Regions from separate parts of the Bradyrhizobium sp. Unk1 genome, predicted to be linked through region 3. Evidence: predicted binding sites of a transcription regulator. Region 3 holds the regulator's gene; each other region holds the start of a gene.
The links. The regulator PhoB, encoded in region 3, activates phosphate uptake and scavenging genes when phosphate is short. The targets are predictions, from matches to a motif close to TGTCATNNANCTGTCAT.
Positions count from the first base shown of each region.

Region 1: pstS (phosphate ABC transporter substrate-binding protein PstS) is a predicted target of PhoB. The motif match lies at 1,364-1,380, and genes of this name have one in related genera.
Region 2: AC5ZFO_RS11855 (glycerophosphodiester phosphodiesterase family protein) is a predicted target of PhoB. The motif match lies at 3,498-3,514, and genes of this name have one in related genera.

Region 1 covers NZ_JCAMOP010000009.1:103,212-109,139, forward strand. The annotation lists gene AC5ZFO_RS13765 (3-hydroxybutyryl-CoA dehydrogenase) at 178-1,029, opposite strand; gene pstS (phosphate ABC transporter substrate-binding protein PstS) at 1,424-2,476, shown strand; gene AC5ZFO_RS13775 (NAD(P)/FAD-dependent oxidoreductase) at 2,691-3,824, shown strand; gene AC5ZFO_RS13780 (ABC transporter permease) at 4,087-4,785, shown strand; gene AC5ZFO_RS13785 (ABC transporter substrate-binding protein) at 4,759-5,568, opposite strand; gene AC5ZFO_RS13790 (hypothetical protein) at 5,669-5,928, shown strand, end outside.
Region 2 covers NZ_JCAMOP010000007.1:260,031-265,958, forward strand. The annotation lists gene AC5ZFO_RS11840 (FtsB family cell division protein) at 153-470, shown strand; gene AC5ZFO_RS11845 (GAF domain-containing protein) at 678-1,637, shown strand; gene adh (aldehyde dehydrogenase) at 1,907-3,424, shown strand; gene AC5ZFO_RS11855 (glycerophosphodiester phosphodiesterase family protein) at 3,604-4,983, shown strand; gene pdhA (pyruvate dehydrogenase (acetyl-transferring) E1 component subunit alpha) at 5,238-5,928, shown strand, end outside.
Region 3 covers NZ_JCAMOP010000037.1:42,002-47,929, forward strand. The annotation lists gene pstB (phosphate ABC transporter ATP-binding protein PstB) at 1-463, shown strand, start outside; gene phoU (phosphate signaling complex protein PhoU) at 475-1,191, shown strand; gene phoB (phosphate regulon transcriptional regulator PhoB) at 1,206-1,913, shown strand; gene AC5ZFO_RS35540 (GcrA family cell cycle regulator) at 2,016-2,528, opposite strand; gene AC5ZFO_RS35545 (aspartate aminotransferase family protein) at 2,985-4,193, shown strand; gene argF (ornithine carbamoyltransferase) at 4,193-5,116, shown strand; gene AC5ZFO_RS35555 (Hsp33 family molecular chaperone) at 5,373-5,928, shown strand, end outside.

The DNA.
Region 1 (5,928 bases), on a different contig from region 3:
TGCGGGATCGAGCGGCGGGCGTTTCGAGTCCGGCGCCCGCACCTTGATCAGAATCGTAGGGTGGGCAAAGGCGCACTTGCGCCATGCCCACCCTCTCTCTCCAATCGCGACAATGGTGGGCAAGCTTCGCTTTGCCCACCCTACGGCACCGCGGGTCCTTAGCACCCGGCTCCGTGATTAAGTACCGTAGCTGTAAAAGCCCTGCCCGGTCTTGCGGCCGAGATGGCCGGCATCGACCATTTCCTTGAGCAAGGGGGCCGGACGGTATTTGGGGTCGTTGAAGCCCTTATAGAAGACCTCCATCACCGAGAGCATGGTGTCGAGCCCGACGAGATCGGCGAGCGCCAGCGGCCCGATCGGATGGTTGCAGCCGAGCTTCATGCCGGCGTCGATCTCCTCGGCGGTCGCGATCCCTTCCTGGAGCGCAAAGATCGCCTCGTTGATCATCGGGCACAGGATGCGATTGACGGCGAAGCCGGGGCTGTTCTTGGCCGTGATCGCCACCTTGCCGACCCGCTTGGCGAAATCCAGCGCCTTGGCGTGGGTGTCGTCGGAGGTCTGCAAGCCGCGGATGAGTTCCAGCAGCGCCATCACCGGCACCGGGTTGAAGAAGTGCATGCCGATGAAGCGATCGGGACGATCGGTTGCGGCGGCAAGCTTCGTGATCGAGATCGAGGAGGTGTTGGTCGCGAGCAGCGTGCGCGGCGACAGCGTGGCGCAGAGGTCCTTCAGTATCTTGACCTTGAGCTCCTCGTTCTCGGTCGCGGCCTCGATGACCAGGTCGCAATCGGCGAGCTTCGCGCGATCGGTGGTGCCGGTGATGCGCTTGAGAGCCGCCTCGCGATCGGCCGCCGACATCTTCTCCTTCTTGACCAGGCGCTCGAGGCTGCCGCCGACGGTCGACAGCCCGCGGTTCACCGCCGCATCGGAGATGTCGACCATCACGACCGAGAGCCCGGCCGCGGCACAAATCTGCGCGATGCCGTTCCCCATGGTCCCTGCCCCGATGATGCCAACCGTGTCGATCATTGCCGCGTATCCTTCATCCTTGCGGGCGTGCCAGACGGCCCGGCCCCATTGTTCCTGCATCAGGGTCTAGCACCGCCGCCGGGCGGGTGCGACCTGATCCTGCCCTTCCATAAAGCATCCGAGGCGGGAATAAAGCCGCTCTTCCGTCGCTAAAGCGTACGATTTGGCATTCCTGCGGGCCACGTGGGCCCGGTTTTGCGTCAGGTCCCGCCCCCGGGACGAGGCCCGCGGCGCAAAGAGGACCCGGGCGCCGGCCCTGGGGCATTCCGGCCTCGGCCACACAATGGCCCTTTAGCAAAAATAGAATTTCGGCTAAATGGCAATAGGATGCACCGTTACACTCTTGTGACATAGGCCACACCGGCTTCGTGCCCAGCCTGCTAGCGTCGCGCACATGAAGAAACATATTGCGCTACCAATCATCTTCACCGCTCTGCTCGTCGCCACGGAAAGCCTGGCGGCCGAGACCAAGGGAGCCGGCTCAACCTTCGTTTCGCCTGTGATGGCGAAATGGATCGACGCATACAAGACGAAGACCGGCAACACCGTCAGCTATCAAGCGGTCGGCTCCAGCATCGGCGTCAGCCTGATCAAGAAAGAGGCCGTCGACTTCGGCGCAAGCGACATGCCGCTCGATCCCAAGGAGCTGGACAGGCTCGGCATGATGCAATTCCCGATCGTGATCGGGGGCGTCGTGCCGGTCGTCAATATCGATGGGGTCAAGCCCGGCCAGATCCGCTTCACCGGCCAGATGCTCGCCGACATCTATCTCGGCAAGCTGAAATCATGGAACGATCCGGCCATTCGCGCGATCAACCCCGACATCAGGCTGCCGAACACTGCAATCACGGTGGTTCATCGCACGGACGGATCCGGCACGACGTTCAACTGGTCGAACTACCTCTCGAAGGTCAGCCCGCAGTGGAAGTCGAGCGTGGGCGAAGGCACCTCGGTCGAGTGGCCGCTTGGTCTCGGCGGCAAGGGCAATGATGGCGTCGCCTCGCTCGTCAGCCTCGTTCCGGGCTCGATCGGCTATCTCGAATACACTTACGCCCTGCAACGGCTCGACAAGATTTCCTTCGGCGTCGTGCAGAACAGCGCCGGCAATTTCGTCGTCCCCGACGCCGCATCGTTCCAGGCGGCGGCCTCGAGCGCGGACTGGAGGGCGGAGAAAGGTTTCCATCTCGTGCTGACCAACGCGCCCGGCGAAGACGCCTACCCCATCACAGCCACGACGTTCGTGCTGATGCCGAAGGCGCCGAAATCCGAGGAACGATCGGCAGCCACCATCGACTTCATGCGCTGGTCGCTGGAGAACGGAAAGGCCCAGGCCGAGACGCTCAATTACGTGCCGCTGCCGGCCGCCCTGGTCGACCAGATCGAGCGTTACTGGGAGCAGAGCCTTGGTGCGTCCACGATCTCGGCATCGGCTGCGGTCAAGCGCTGAGGCTCGAAGCAAGCCTGGTCAGAGATCAATCGCCGGCAGGCCATTCCCCGCTGGAACCTTGCGCGCGTCGAGCACGTTGAGCTGGCACCGGGCCTGAACTCGGCCGGTTGGAGGCCTTGCGATCTTTTCCGACGATGAAGACATCGACCACGGTGACCTCAGGAGTTCGGTAACCCCCTGGGTCACGAGCGGCGGACCAGACGTTCGACCCGTCATCGGAAGCTTCGCATGCGACGTCCTGGTTATCGGTGCGGGGATCACCGGCGCTATGATCGCCGAAAGCTTCACCCGTCGCGGGCACGAGGTCGTCGTCATCGACCGGGAAACTCCCGGACATGGCAGTACCGGCGCAAGCACCGCGATGTTGCTCTGGGAAATCGATCGACCGTTGTCCGAGCTTACCCAGGCCTACGGATTCGAACGCGCGGCGCGTTGCTACACGGCGAGCCTCCGCGCCGTCCAGGGCTTGTTGTCGTTGACGCGCCACTATCGCATCCCATGCCACATCAGAGATCGGCTTTCACTCTACCTTGTAGTTGATGACAGCGGAAAATCCCTGAAAGAGGAGTCTGATCTGAGAGCGCGCGTCGATCTGCCCGGCGTATTTCTCGATCACGCGTCACTGCTCCGCCGGTTTGAGGTTGCCCGCGCGGGTGCGATCCTGTCGCCGCTTGCCGCAGATGCCGATCCTGTCGAGCTCACTCACGGACTTCTGAAGATTTCCATCGGACGGGGGGCCCTTGTCCGGCAAGCCAACGCGACGGCTTTTGAAAGTGCCGGCGCCAAGGTCGCCGTTGGCCTCGACGGCGGCCACGAGATCGAGGCGAACCGCGTGGTGTTGTGTACGGGTTACGTGATGCCCAGCATCGTGCGTCCGACCATCCAGCGCCCGGCCTCGAGCTGGGCCATTGCCACAGAGCCTCAACCCCAAAATCTGTGGCCCGAAGACGCGCTGATCTGGGAAGCGAGCCATGACTACCACTATGCCCGCAGCACATCGGACGGCCGGATCATTTTCGGCGGTGAGGATGATGATTCCGCGATCGAACCGCAGGCGCGCGAGGCGCTCACCCCTGCCAAGCGGGAACGCCTGAGGCAGACGCTTGGGGCGCTTTGGCCTCGATCATCCCACAAGATCGACTATTGCTGGTCGGGGGCGTTCGACACGACGCAGGACGGATTGCCGCTCATCGGCGCGGTGCCCGGCCAGAAGAACATTTTCGCCGCCTATGGTTACGGCGGCAACGGCATTACGTTCAGTTATCTTGCGGCTGAACTGCTCGCGACGTTTTGCTCCGGAGGCAACTCTCCGCTACTTGACGACTTCGCGATCGATCGCACCGCCTGAGCAGACCGACCATCGAAGCGCTCCATATGGGACATCTCGGGGCGGAGCCACCGAAGAGCGAAGCACGGCTCAGATCACGTCCCGGAAGCCTGCATAACACGGCACCGACGTTCTTTTTTTGGATGAATCGCGTTTTCAAATCGTTCCTGCCCGGTATTCTGTCGTTGAACAAGACTCGCAGGGACCAGTCCGTGAAGCGATTGCGCGGCCTCGACATCGACGAACCCGAGGCATTCTGCCCGACGCCAAAGCGTCCGGCCGGATGAACGATTTCGCGCGATCCGTCGGCGCCGCGCTCACGCTGATCGGCGAGGCCGACGCCGAGCTGCTCGGCATCGTCGCACTGTCGGTTCGTGTCAGCCTGACCGCCGGCATCGTCGCGCTGCTGATCGGCGCGCCCTTCGGGGCCCTGCTCGCGATCACCCGATTCCGCGGGCGACAGGTCGTCATCGTGCTGACCAACGCGCTGCTCGGCCTTCCGCCGGTCGTGGTCGGGCTTGCGCTCTATCTTCTGCTGTCGCGGTCCGGCCCGCTTGGGGCAGCCGGACTGTTGTTCACGGCAACCGCCATGGTGATCGCGCAGACCCTGCTCGCGACCCCGATCGTGGTCGCGCTGGTGCACCGGCCGGCGAGCCTGCTCTGGGCCGAGTATGGCGACCTCGCGCGGATCGACGGACTATCGACACTGCGCAGCATCGGCCTGCTGTTCGCGCTCGGCCGAACGTCCCTGCTGACGGCCTTTCTCGCGGCTTTCGGACGCGCGATCGCCGAGGTCGGCGCGATCATCATCGTCGGTGGCAACATCCGCGGCTTCACGCGCACGATGACGACCGCGATCGCGCTGGAGACCAGCAAGGGCGACCTGCCGCTGGCCCTCGGGCTCGGGCTGATCCTGCTCGCGCTCAGTGTGGCGGTGTCGACCGTCGCCTTCCTGCTAGTGGGACGCGTTGGGGAAAAATAGCTGCTCGCCGCCGACCTTGTAGCCGGCGATCGCATCCTGCCCCTTCGGCGAGACCAGCCAGTCGATGAAGGCCTGTGCGTCCTTCGCCTTCACGTTCGCATGCGTGGCCGGATTCACCAGCATGACGCCGTACTGGTTGAACAGCCGCTTGTCGCCCTCGGTCAGGACGGCAAGCTCGCCCCGGTTCTTGAACGACAGCCAGGTGCCGCGGTCCGACAGAAGATAGGCATTCGACGACGAGGCCATGTTCAACGCCGGACCCATGCCCTGGCCGATCTCGCGATACCAACTGTCCTTGCCGGCGCCGATATCGACGCCCGCCTCCTTCCACAATCTCAGCTCGGCCGCATGGGTGCCGGACTTGTCGCCGCGCGAGATGAAGGTTGCCTTTGCCGCCGCGATCTTGCGCAGCGCATCCGTGACGTCCTTGCCGCCGGCGATCTTTGCGGGATCGCTCTTCGGACCGACGATGATGAAGTCATTGTACATGACATCGAAGCGCTTCACGCCCTGCCCCTCGGACATGAACTTGTCCTCGGCAGGCCTGTCATGCACGAACACCACGTCGGCATCGCCGCGCCGCCCGATATCGAGCGCCTGGCCGGTGCCGACGGCAACGACCTTCACCTCGATGCCCTCCGCCTTCGAGAACAACGGCAGCAGGTAACCAAACAGGCCCGACTGTTCCGTCGACGTCGTCGAGGCCACGGTGATGGTGCGATCCTGCGCGAATGCGCATGTCGACCAGGCCAGAACCGCTGCGATGGCGGCAAGCTTCTTCATGCGTCGTCCCCACTTTCCAGACGTTTCAAATTACGCCAGGAAGGACGACGCCGGGAAGCCCCGACGTTCGGCTCAGGATCAGCGGTCGGGGCAGTACCGCATGACGGCGCGGATCGCCTGTGGCCCCGGCTCCTTCACCCAATCGTCTTCGTGCAGCCAAAGCTTGTCGTCATCGATGACATACGCGAGCGTCACGGTGTCGAAGCCTCTGGGATTGCGGACCCTGACCTCGCACCGATGTTCTGCAATTGGTCCCACCTACATTGACATTGATGTGACGGCCGGGGCAGTTTTTTGCATTGCTGGCGAATCAGCGATTGCTTCACGCCGAGTACCTCTTGGACAACTCCCTGTGCTTTC
Region 2 (5,928 bases), on a different contig from region 3:
CTAGATGTCCCGGACATCGACGCCTTAGCCCGTGGTGATGAAGAACGTGGATGCCCGGCACAAGGCCGGGCATGACGGCCGGGGGCAGGGATTGGAACGCGAAGGGGGAGGCGATTAGCACTCCCTTAACCAACCTGCCGCATCTTCCCAAGATGGTCTCCCGCGCGCGTCTGAAATCGATCCTGACCGGCCTTGCCCTCTATGCGATGGCGGCCGCTATCGTCGGCTATTTCGGCGTCAACGCCTACACCGGCAAATACGGTCTCAACGCCCGTCAGGAACTCGACCAGGAGATCATCGCGCTGACGAGCGAGCTGGCCCAGCTCAAGCGCGAGCGCGCGAAGAGCGAGCAGCGCGTGTCGCTGCTGCGGACGTCGCGGATCGATCCTGACATGCTGGACGAGCGGGCGCGCTATCAGCTCGATTATGTCAATCCGCACGATCTCGTTCGGATGATCCCGGCGAAGTAGCGCTTTCCGCTGCATTCGAAACCAGCATCGAAAGCCGCTACAGAAATCCGTAGCAATTCTACCGAAAGTCGTAGGCTTGGAACCGGGCTGCCGCCTTGACGGCAACGCGCCAACGGCCCCATGGCTTCTGCCGTCGTCGGCCTGAGTTGACGCAGATCAACCGGGCCGCGCCGGCACAGCCTAGACTGCCACCCGGAGGAAACAGTGATGAATGGGCCAATGTCCCGGCATCACGCGGCCCGCGTCGAGGCCGCCATTGCGTCAGGCCAGGCCGCACGCTCGGCGCTGGTGGCCTCATGGCGCCGTTCGTCCCGATTGCATCATCTCGATCCCGCCGGCCGCAGCGCGCCGATGCGGCTGAGTGATGTCGAGTTGCGGCAGGCGCGCGAGCGCGTCGCGCCGCTGCTCGCCGCCGCGCAAGGCGCGATGGACCGGCTCTATCAGGCGGTCGGCGCGAGCGGCTGCTGCGTGCTGCTCGCCGACGGTGCGGGCGTGCCGGTCGACCGCCGCGGCACAGCGGTGGACGATGCGACGTTCCAATCCTGGGGCCTGTGGACCGGCGCGCTCTGGAGCGAGGAGCATGAAGGCACAAACGGCATCGGCACCTGCGTCGTCGAGCAGCGCTCGCTGACGATCGACCGCGACCAGCATTTCTTCACCCGCAACACGCTTCTGAGCTGCACCGCCGTTCCGATCTACGACCACGAGGCGGCCTTTGCGGGCGTGCTCGATGTCTCCTCCTGCCGCGCCGACCGGACTGACGCGTTTTCCAATCTGATCGCGCTCGCGGCAGGTGAGGCGGCGAGGCGCATCGAGGCTGATCTGTTTCGCCGCGCCTTCGCCCATGCCCGCATCGTGCTGACGCAAGGCGCCGACGGCCAGTCGACCGGGCTCGTCGCGGTCGATGCGGATGATCTCGTGATCGGCGCGACCCGCTCCGCGCGGGTGGGGCTCGGGATTGCGCCGGGCAGGGCGCTGCAGCCGGTGCCCGCGGCTGACCTGCTCGGCGGCGATATCGCGCATGACCATCTCGCCGGCGGCCAGCGCGCGGTGCTGCAACGGGCGCTGCTGCGGGCCGGCGGCAATGTGTCGGCCGCGGCAAATGCGCTCGGCGTCAGTCGCGCCACGCTGCACCGGAAGCTGAAGCGGTTCGAGGTTAAGCACTGAGCTTCCTTCGTCATTGCGAGCGCAGCGAAGCAATCCAGAATCCTTCCGCGGGAACAGTCTGGATTGCTTCGCTGCTTTCGCATTGACGATGTGGATGCCGCGAGCACTCCATTTAGCCTTCGCCTCGCCCATGACTGTCGCAGAACTGCGACAGGTTACCCCGGCCATCGCTCCCGCCCGGGCTGACAGGAAAACGCTCCCGCGACATCGTCGGCGCAAGTCGTGAACACGCGACGAATTGCGCAAACAGCAAACATCGGGAGTGATCAATGAACAAGGTGGAGTTCCTCGGCGTCACAAAAGTTCCCTTCGCCGAACGCTATGACAATTTCATCGGCGGCAAATTCGTCGCGCCGATCTCCGGCAAGTACTTTGACAACGCCTCGCCGGTGAACGGCCAGATCGTCTGCAAGATCGCGCGTTCCGATGCGCAGGACGTCGAGGCCGCCCTCGATGCGGCGCACGCCGCCAAGGCCGCCTGGGGACGCACCAGCGTCGCCGAGCGCGCCGCGATCCTGAACCGGATCGCCGACCGGATGGAAGAGAACCTGGAGCGCCTTGCGATTGCCGAGACCTGGGACAACGGCAAGCCGATCCGCGAGACCCGCGCCGCCGACCTGCCACTCGCGATCGATCATTTCCGCTATTTCGCCGGCGTGGTGCGCGCACAGGAAGGCTCGATCGGCGAGATCGACCACGACACCATCGCCTATCATTTCCACGAACCGCTCGGCGTGGTCGGCCAGATCATCCCCTGGAACTTCCCGCTGCTGATGGCGTGCTGGAAGCTCGCGCCGGCGCTCGCCGCCGGTAATTGCGTCGTACTCAAGCCCGCCGAGCAGACGCCGGCCTCGATCATGGTCTGGGCCGAGATCATCGGCGATCTCCTGCCGCCCGGCGTCCTCAACATCGTCAATGGCTTTGGCCTCGAAGCCGGCAAGCCGCTCGCGTCCAGCCCGCGGATCGCGAAAATCGCCTTCACCGGCGAGACCACGACGGGCCGGCTGATCATGCAATATGCCAGCCAGAACCTGATCCCGGTCACGCTCGAGCTCGGCGGCAAGTCGCCGAACATCTTCTTCAACGACGTCACCGCCGAGGACGACGACTTCTTCGACAAGGCGATCGAAGGTTTTGTGATGTTCGCGCTGAACCAGGGCGAGGTCTGCACCTGTCCGAGCCGGGCGCTGGTCCATGCCGATATCTATGACCGCTTCATGGAGCGAGCGCTGAAGCGCGTCGCCGCCATCAAGCAGGGCGACCCGCGTGCGGCCGACACCATGATCGGCGCGCAGGCATCTAGCGAGCAGCTCGCCAAGATCCTCTCCTATATCGACATCGGCAAGCAGGAGGGCGCCAGGGTGCTGGCCGGCGGCGGTCGTGCCGAGCTCGGCGGCGATCTTTCCGGCGGCTTCTACGTCCAGCCGACGGTGTTCGAGGGCCACAACAAGATGCGAATCTTCCAGGAGGAGATCTTTGGTCCCGTCGTTTCGGTCACGACCTTCAAGACTGATGACGAAGCGCTCGCGATCGCCAACGACACGCTCTATGGCCTGGGAGCCGGCGTCTGGAGTCGCGATGCCAACCGCTGCTACCGCTTCGGCCGGGCCATCCAGGCCGGCCGGGTCTGGACCAACTGTTACCATGCGTATCCGGCGCATGCCGCGTTCGGCGGCTACAAGCAGTCGGGCGTCGGTCGCGAGACCCACAAGATGATGCTCGATCACTACCAGCAGACCAAGAATCTCCTGGTCAGCTACAGCCCGAAGAAGCTTGGCTTCTTCTGATCGGGCAAGATCTGATCGGGCAAGATCTGATTGGGCAGGAGAGGGCGGCGCAACCTTGCGCCGCCCCCTCCGTCGTCATCCGTCTGTCAGAGTCTTGAGACAAGACGACAGCGCCGACCGTATTCGGTTCGGCGCCCGCGGCATTCGAAGCGATGCCGGGCAAAGACGGAGGCTTGGTGATGCGGAACAGTCGTTCGGGACGGACAATGGGTGTCGCAGCGATGCTGTTCGGCGCGGCGGTGCTGCCCTTGTCGATGGCAGTTGCACAGTCCGGCCCGGCGCCGGCTGGCGCCAAACCCTTCCTGACCGTCGATGGAAAGGCGCCACTGGTCCTTGGACATCGCGGCCTGCCGGGCCTGGTACCTGAAGAGACCGAGGCGTCGTACGACCTCGCCGCGGCGCTCGGGACCGATGCGCTCGAAGAGGATTTGCACCTGACCAAGGATTGCGTTCTGGTCGTGCGTCATAACCCCTGGCTGAGCGACAACACCAACATTGCCGAGGTGGCGAAGACCAATGCGGCCGTCGCCGCCCGCAAGCGCACCGTGCCCGGTGTGCGCGTCAAGGCCCCGTCGGCCACCGGCGTGCCTGCCGATTACCTGACGGATCTGAGCGACCCGGCCGATCCCAAATCGGTGCTGAAGTCGCTGATTGTGGACGGCGAGGATCATACCAACGATTGGTCGATCAGCGACTTCACCATGGCCGAGCTGAAGCAATGGATCGGCGGCACCACCTATGACGCGGCCAACGAGCGGCCGAAAGTCTTCAACGGCAAGCTCCCGATCATCAGCTTCCAGGACGTTATCGACATCGCCAAGGTCAAGAGCAAGGAGACCGGGCGGTCCATCCTCGTCTATCCCGAAACCAAGAACCCGACCTGGAACAATGCCCAGGCGATCGCCAATGGCTGCGGCGTGGCCGGCAGCCGTCCGCTCGAGGATGCCCTGATCAAGATCATCAGGGATAACGGCCTCAACACCAAGGACGCTCCCATCCTGGTCCAGAGCTTCGAACCCGGCAGCCTGAAATATATGCGCAGCCACGGCCTTCAGACGCGGCAGGTCCAACTCGTCGACGGCAACGGAATCGACTTCAAAACCGGCAAGGTCCTCCTCAACAACATCACGAATTCGCGCCCGTTCGACTGGACGGTTGCGGGCGATGCGCGCTTGTACGATGCGATGTTGACCCCGGATGGGCTTGCCGAGATCAAGACCTATGCCGAGGGCATCGGTCCGTGGAAGGCCTATATCGTTCCGCTCAAGATCGCGCCGTGGAAGGACGGCAACGCCGATGGCACGCCCTACAAGGGATCGACGCCGGAGGCTTCGACGCAGGACGCGACCAGTCTTGTCGCGGACGCGCACAAGCTCGGTCTTTTCGTGCATGTCTTCACGTTTCGGAACGAGAAGAAATATCTCGCCGCCGACTATCGCGGCGACCCGAGCCTTGAATATCTCAAATTCTACCGGCTCGGCGTCGATGGGGTCTTCAGCGACTTCACGCATACCGGCGTTGCCGCCCGTGCGACGTATTTGCGCGAGTTGGGCTGGTAAGGCCGGCACGGCGAATCGGACGCGCGTGGGATTTCGGATACAAAACACCGCGTCCGATTTCTCTGCGTTGCCTGCTCACGTTCCCTTTGCTGACCGGTGAGCTAAAGTTGCCCGATCGGCGCCAAAGGTTTTGCAAAGTTTCGGTCACGTTGCAGTGCGGCATAATGAAAGTCGCGCCATGCCGCCGCGGTCCTTTCCAAGGGCGTTTGACTTGGGTTAGAGAGGGCTGAAGTTTTCTCTGACCCGGAATTCCCATGGCCGCACCCAAGAAAGCCGCCGCAAGCACTCCACAGGACAAGACCGACGGCGGTTCGCCCCCGGAATTCACCAGAGAGCAGGAGCTCAAGGCGCTCCGCGACATGCTCCTGATCCGGCGGTTCGAGGAAAAGGCCGGCCAGCTCTACGGCATGGGCGCGATCGGCGGCTTCTGCCACCTCTATATCGGCCAGGAGGCCGTGGTGGTCGGCATGCAGATGGCCCTGAAGCAGGGCGATCAGGTCATCACCGGCTATCGCGATCACGGTCATATGCTTGCCACCGGCATGGAGGCCAACGGCGTCATGGCCGAGCTCACCGGCCGGCGCGGCGGCTATTCCAAGGGCAAGGGCGGCTCCATGCACATGTTCAGCAAGGAGAAGCACTTCTACGGCGGCCACGGCATCGTCGGCGCCCAGGTCTCGCTCGGCACGGGTCTGGCCTTCGCCAACCACTATCGTGGTAACGACAATGTCAGCGTCACCTATTTCGGCGACGGCGCGGCCAACCAGGGCCAGGTCTACGAGAGCTTCAACATGGCGGAGCTCTGGAAGCTGCCGGTGATCTACGTCATCGAGAACAACCGCTACGCCATGGGCACCTCGGTGTCGCGCGCTTCGGCGCAACAGGATTTCTCCAAGCGCGGTGCGTCCTTCAACATTCCCGGGATGCAGGTCGACGGCATGGACG
Region 3 (5,928 bases):
GATGACGATCTACGAAAACATCGCCTTCGGCATCCGTCTCTACGAGAAGATCTCGAAGTCCGAGATGGACGACCGCGTCGAGAAGGCGCTGCGCGGCGGCGCGCTGTGGAACGAGGTCAAGGACAAACTCAACGCCTCCGGCCTGTCGCTCTCCGGCGGCCAGCAGCAGCGCCTCTGCATCGCCCGCACGGTCGCGGTGCGGCCCGAGGTGATCCTGTTCGACGAGCCCTGCTCGGCGCTCGACCCGATCTCGACCGCGAAGGTCGAGGAACTGATCCAGGAGCTGTCCGAGAACTACACGATCGCGATCGTCACCCACAACATGCAGCAGGCGGCGCGCGTCTCCGACAAGACCGCCTTCATGTATCTCGGCGAGCTGATCGAGTTCGACGACACCAGCAAGATCTTCACGTCGCCGACCGACCGGCGCACGCAGGATTACATCACCGGCCGGTTCGGCTGAGGAGACGGAACATGGGTTCTGAACATACCGCAAAGGCCTTCGACACCGACCTCCAGGAGCTCACGCGCCTGGTCGCCGAGATGGGCGGCATCGCCGAGCGCATGATCGTCGATTCCGTCGACGCGCTGATCCGCCGTGACGTCGCGCTCGGCCAGCGTGTCGTCACCATCGACGCCGAGCTCGACGCGCTTCAGAAGAAGATCGAGGAGCGCGCCGTGCTCACCATCGCGCGCCGCCAGCCGATGGCGGTGGATCTGCGCGAGATCGTCGGCGCCATGCGCGTCGCGACCGATCTCGAGCGGATCGGCGACCTCGCCAAGAACATGGGCAAGCGCGTCGCGGCGCTGGAGACCGATTTCCATCCGCTCAAGCTGTTCCGCGGCCTGGAGCACATGACCGACCTCGTGCAGCAGCAGGTCAAGTCGGTGCTGGATGCCTATGCCGCGCACGATCTGCCGGCGGCGATGGCGGTGTGGAAGGGCGACGAGGAAGTCGACGCCATCTGCACCTCGCTGTTCCGCGAGCTCCTCACCTACATGATGGAGGATCCGCGCAACATCTCGTTCTGCATCCATCTGATGTTCTGCGCCAAGAACATCGAGCGCATCGGTGACCACGCCACCAACATCGCCGAGACCGTGTTCTACATGATCGAGGGCCAGGCGATCACCGACAAGCGGCCGAAGGGCGACATGACGACCTTCGCCACGACGGTCCCGAACACTTAAGGAGCGACGACACCATGGGCGCACGCATTATGGTGGTTGAGGACGAGGAAGCTCTCACCGAGCTTCTCCGCTACAACCTCGAAGGCGACGGCTATGACGTCGAGACGGTGATGCGCGGCGACGATGCCGACACCCGCCTCAAGGAGCACATCCCCGATTTGATCGTGCTCGACTGGATGCTGCCGGGCCTCTCCGGCATCGAGCTGTGCCGGCGGCTGCGCACCCGGCCCGAGACCAAGCAGCTCCCGATCATCATGCTCACCGCGCGTGGCGAGGAGAGCGAGCGGGTGCGGGGCCTTGCGACCGGCGCCGATGACTACATCGTCAAGCCGTTCTCGGTGCCGGAGCTGCTGGCACGCGTGAAGGGCCTGCTCAGGCGCGCCAGCCCGGAGCGGCTCGCCACGGTGCTCGCCTATGGCGACATCGAGCTCGACCGCGACAAGCGCCGCGTGGCGCGTTCGGGCCGGCCGATCGATCTCGGTCCAACCGAATATCGCCTGCTGGAGTTCTTCCTGGAGCATCCCGGCCGCGTGTTCTCGCGCGAGCAGCTGCTCGACAGCGTCTGGGGCCGTGACATCTACATCGACGAGCGCACCGTCGACGTCCATATCGGCCGCCTGCGCAAGCTGCTCAATCTCGGCCGCGAGCAGGACCCGATCCGCACCGTCCGCGGCGCGGGCTACGCACTGGACGATCGCTTTGCGAAGGCGGAGCAGGCGTAGGGTCCGCCGCAAGCCAGCAAACAAAAAGCGCGCCGGGTGGCGCGCTTTTTTCTTGCTCGATCGTCCCAGCCCTGTGCCGGGACAAGGTTGTCTGGAGCTAACTCAGCGCGGACCCGGCTTCGCCGGCGCGCGACGGCGATCGGCCGCGGGCTGATACGCCACGCGCGAGTGCTGGGCGCAGTAGGGCAGGCCGGAGAGCGCCTTGCCGCCGCAGAAGAAGAAATCCGGGCTCGAGGGATCGCCGACCGGCCAGTGGCAGGTGGCCTCGTTCAGCTCCAGCAGCGACAGCCGCTGGCTCATCGGCACGACGTTGTCGTAGGTGACCGGTTCGGCCTCGACCTCGACCTCGAAGGCCTGCGCCAGCGCGGTGTTGCCGCGCGCGATCGGGCGGGTCACCCGCATCATGTGCTGGGCGGGGCGCGCCTTGCGCGGCCGGGGCGCTGCCGATGAAGGGCTCTTGGCGCGGCCCGACAGGCCGAGCCGGTGCACCTTGCCGATCACGGCATTGCGGGTCACATTCCCGAGTTCAGCGGCGATCTGGCTGGCCGAAAGTCCGGCCTCCCAGAGCTTTTTCAGCTGCTCGACGCGATCATCCGACCAGGTCAAAACGGTCATTGCACCCTTTCCTTCGCCGGCGCCTGCCATCCTGGCGGCCGCACGGCGAATGCCTAAGCTTCGAAAAACCCGTGCCGCCAGAATCCCTTAAGGCTCGCCGGGCGCGCCAGATGCGCCCGAACGCTTACGCCGGTACATGAGGACTTAGAGGATCAGAACTGCTGCACGAGATGTCGTATCTGACAAGCCAAACGCTACAATATGGCGTGACTCACGCGCAAGAGTCCGCCGACTCGCTTCCACATGTTCCGTGGCGGAAATACGCAAAATCGACACCGCAAGACTACGGATTCTGCGTTTCGCGAGGCTTTCCGGGCGGCATTGACACCGGTTTCACCAGGCATAAGATAGTCGTGCGTGCCGCCCTTAAAAGGCGGCACGTTTCGTTTTCCGGGCCGGTCAATGGTGCGTTGCGCAATGCACGCTCACACCGTCCGCAACATTCAAGTGATCGTCATGACTAACAGCGCAGCGCCGCACTTGCTCCCCGTTTTCGCCAGGTCCGACCTCGGTTTCGAGCGCGGCGAAGGCTGCTGGCTGATTGCGACCAACGGCGATCGCTATCTCGATTTCACCTCGGGCGTGGCGGTGAATGCGCTCGGCCATGCTCATCCTGCGTTGGTCAAGGCGTTGCAGGAGCAGGCCACCAAACTCTGGCACATGTCGAACCTGTTCCAGAGCCCGGACGGCGAGAAGCTTGCCGCGCGTCTGTGCAATGAAAGCTTCGCGGACTTCGTGTTCTTCTGCAATTCCGGCGCTGAAGCGCTGGAAGGTGTGATCAAGCTGGTCCGCCATCATCACTTCTCAAAGGGGCATCCGGAACGTTACCGCATCATCACCTTCGAAGGCGCCTTCCACGGCCGCACGCTGGCAACGCTCGCCGCGACCGGTTCGGCAAAATATCTCGAGGGGTTCGGCCCGCCGATGGACGGCTTCGACCAGGTCCCGCATGGTGATATCGAAGCCGTCAAGAAGGCGATCGGTCCGCAGACCGCCGGCATCCTGATTGAGCCGATCCAGGGCGAGGGCGGCGTGCGTTCGGCAACGCCCGCCTTCCTGAGGGCGTTGCGCCAGCTCTGCGACGAGAAGGGTCTGCTGCTCGCGTTCGACGAGGTGCAGACCGGCATGGGCCGCACCGGCGATCTGTTCGCGCATCGCCGCACCGGCGTCACGCCTGACGTGATGTCGCTGGCCAAGGCGCTTGGCGGCGGCTTCCCGATCGGCGCGGTGCTGGCGACCGCGGACGCGGCTGCCGGCATGGGGCCCGGCTCGCACGGCTCGACCTTCGGCGGCAATCCGCTCGCGATCTCGGCTGCCAACGCCGTGCTCGACGTCATGCTCAAGCCCGGCTTCTTCGATCACGTGCAGAAGATGTCGCTGCTGCTCAAGCAGAAGCTCGCCTCCGTGATCGATCGTTATCCTGACATCGTCAGCGAAGTGCGCGGCGAAGGCCTTCTGATCGGCATCAAGGCCGTGGTGCCGTCAGGCGATCTCGGCGCGGCGCTGCGCAACGAGAAATTGCTCACGGTCGGCGCCGGCGACAATGTCGTGCGCTTCCTGCCGCCCTTGATCGTCACCGAAGCCGAAATCGAGGACAGCGTCGGTCGGCTCGAACGCGCCTGCGCCGCGATCTCGTCCAGTCAGACCAAGCGGGCGGCAAGCTGATGAGCAAGTCCCCGAAGCACTTTCTGGATATCAACGAGCTCCCGCTGTCGGAGCTCAAGAGCATGCTCGCGGCCTCCTCCGCCATGAAGGCGAAGCAGAAAGCGCACCAGCCGGTGAAGCCGCTGGAAGGCAAGACGCTGGCGATGATCTTCGAGCGTCCCTCCACCCGCACCCGCGTCTCGTTCGACGTCGCCATGCGCCAGCTCGGTGGCGAGCCCATCATGCTGACCGGCGCCGAGATGCAGCTCGGCCGCGGCGAGACCATCGCCGACACGGCGCGCGTGCTGTCGCGCTATGTCGACGCCATCATGATCCGCATCCTCAATCACGAGGCCCTGCTGGAGCTGGCGGAATATGCGACGGTGCCCGTCATCAACGGCCTGACGCGGCGCTCGCACCCTTGCCAGGTGATGGCCGACCTCATGACCTACGAAGAGCATCGCGGCCCGATCGAGGGCAGGACGGTGGCCTGGACCGGCGACGACAACAATGTGCTGGCGTCCTGGGCGCATGCCGCCGAGCGTTTCAAGTTCAAGCTCAATGTCGCGACGCCGCCGGAGCTTGCGCCGAAAAAGGTGATGCGGGACTTCATCAAGGCCACCGGCGCGCCGATCGTGCTCGGCACCGATCCCGAGGCCGCCGTGAAGGGCGCCGACTGCGTCGTCACCGACACCTGGGTGTCGATGGGCGACAAGGAGGGCGAGCACCGTCACAACGTGCTCAAGCCCTATCAGGTCAATGCGAAGCTGATGTCGCTGGCCAGGCCCGATGCGCTGTTCATGCATTGCCTGCCCGCCCATCGCGGCGAGGAAGTCACGGACGAGGTGATCGACGGCCCGCAATCGGTCGTGTTCGACGAGGCCGAAAACCGCCTGCATGCGCAGAAGGGCATTCTGGCCTGGTGCTTTGACGCGGTGAAGTAATCTCACTTGTAGCCCGGATGGAGCGCAGCGAAATCCGGGTTTGTGTCCGCAGTTGGAGTGGTCCCGGATTGCGCTACGCTCCATCCGGGCTACGCGGGCTATCGCGTAATCCTGTGGCTATGGGTCCCGTATCAGCGCTTCGCGCGCCCCGGGACGACATCGAATTTGCAGGATCCTGTGCGATCATAAGTGCATCCGGAACACACCACCCTTGCGCCCTCTTCCATTTTCCTCCATCGACCCCAGATAAAGCGCCATGGTTTCCCAATCCCCTGACATGAATACCGGGCCTGAAGGCCCGGTTCGCGCGCCATCAGCGGTTCCCATCGATGACGCCGTGCTGCCTTACGAGGTCGACGCGCTCGACGTGCGTGGCCGCCTGGTGCGGCTTGGTCCCGCGCTCGACGAGATCCTGACCAAGCACGATTATCCCGCTGCCGTGGGCAAGCTGCTCGGCGAGGCCATCGTACTGACGACGCTGCTCGGCTCGGCGCTGAAGTTCGAGGGCCGCTTCATTCTCCAGGCCCAGACCGACGGTCCGGTGTCGTTCCTGGTCGTCGACTACATGGCGCCGGATCGCCTGCGCGCCTATGCGCGCTACGATGCCGAGCGCCTCGGCGAGATAAAAGATTCCGGCACGCTCCTCGGTAACGGTCATCTCGCCATGACCATCGACCAGGGTCCCGACATGAGCCGCTACCAGGGTCTGGTCGCGCTCGACGGCGGTAGCCTGGAAGATGCCGCCCACGAATATTTCCTGCGCTCCGAGCAGATCCCGACGCGCGTGCGTCTCGCGGTCGGCGAGGAGTGGC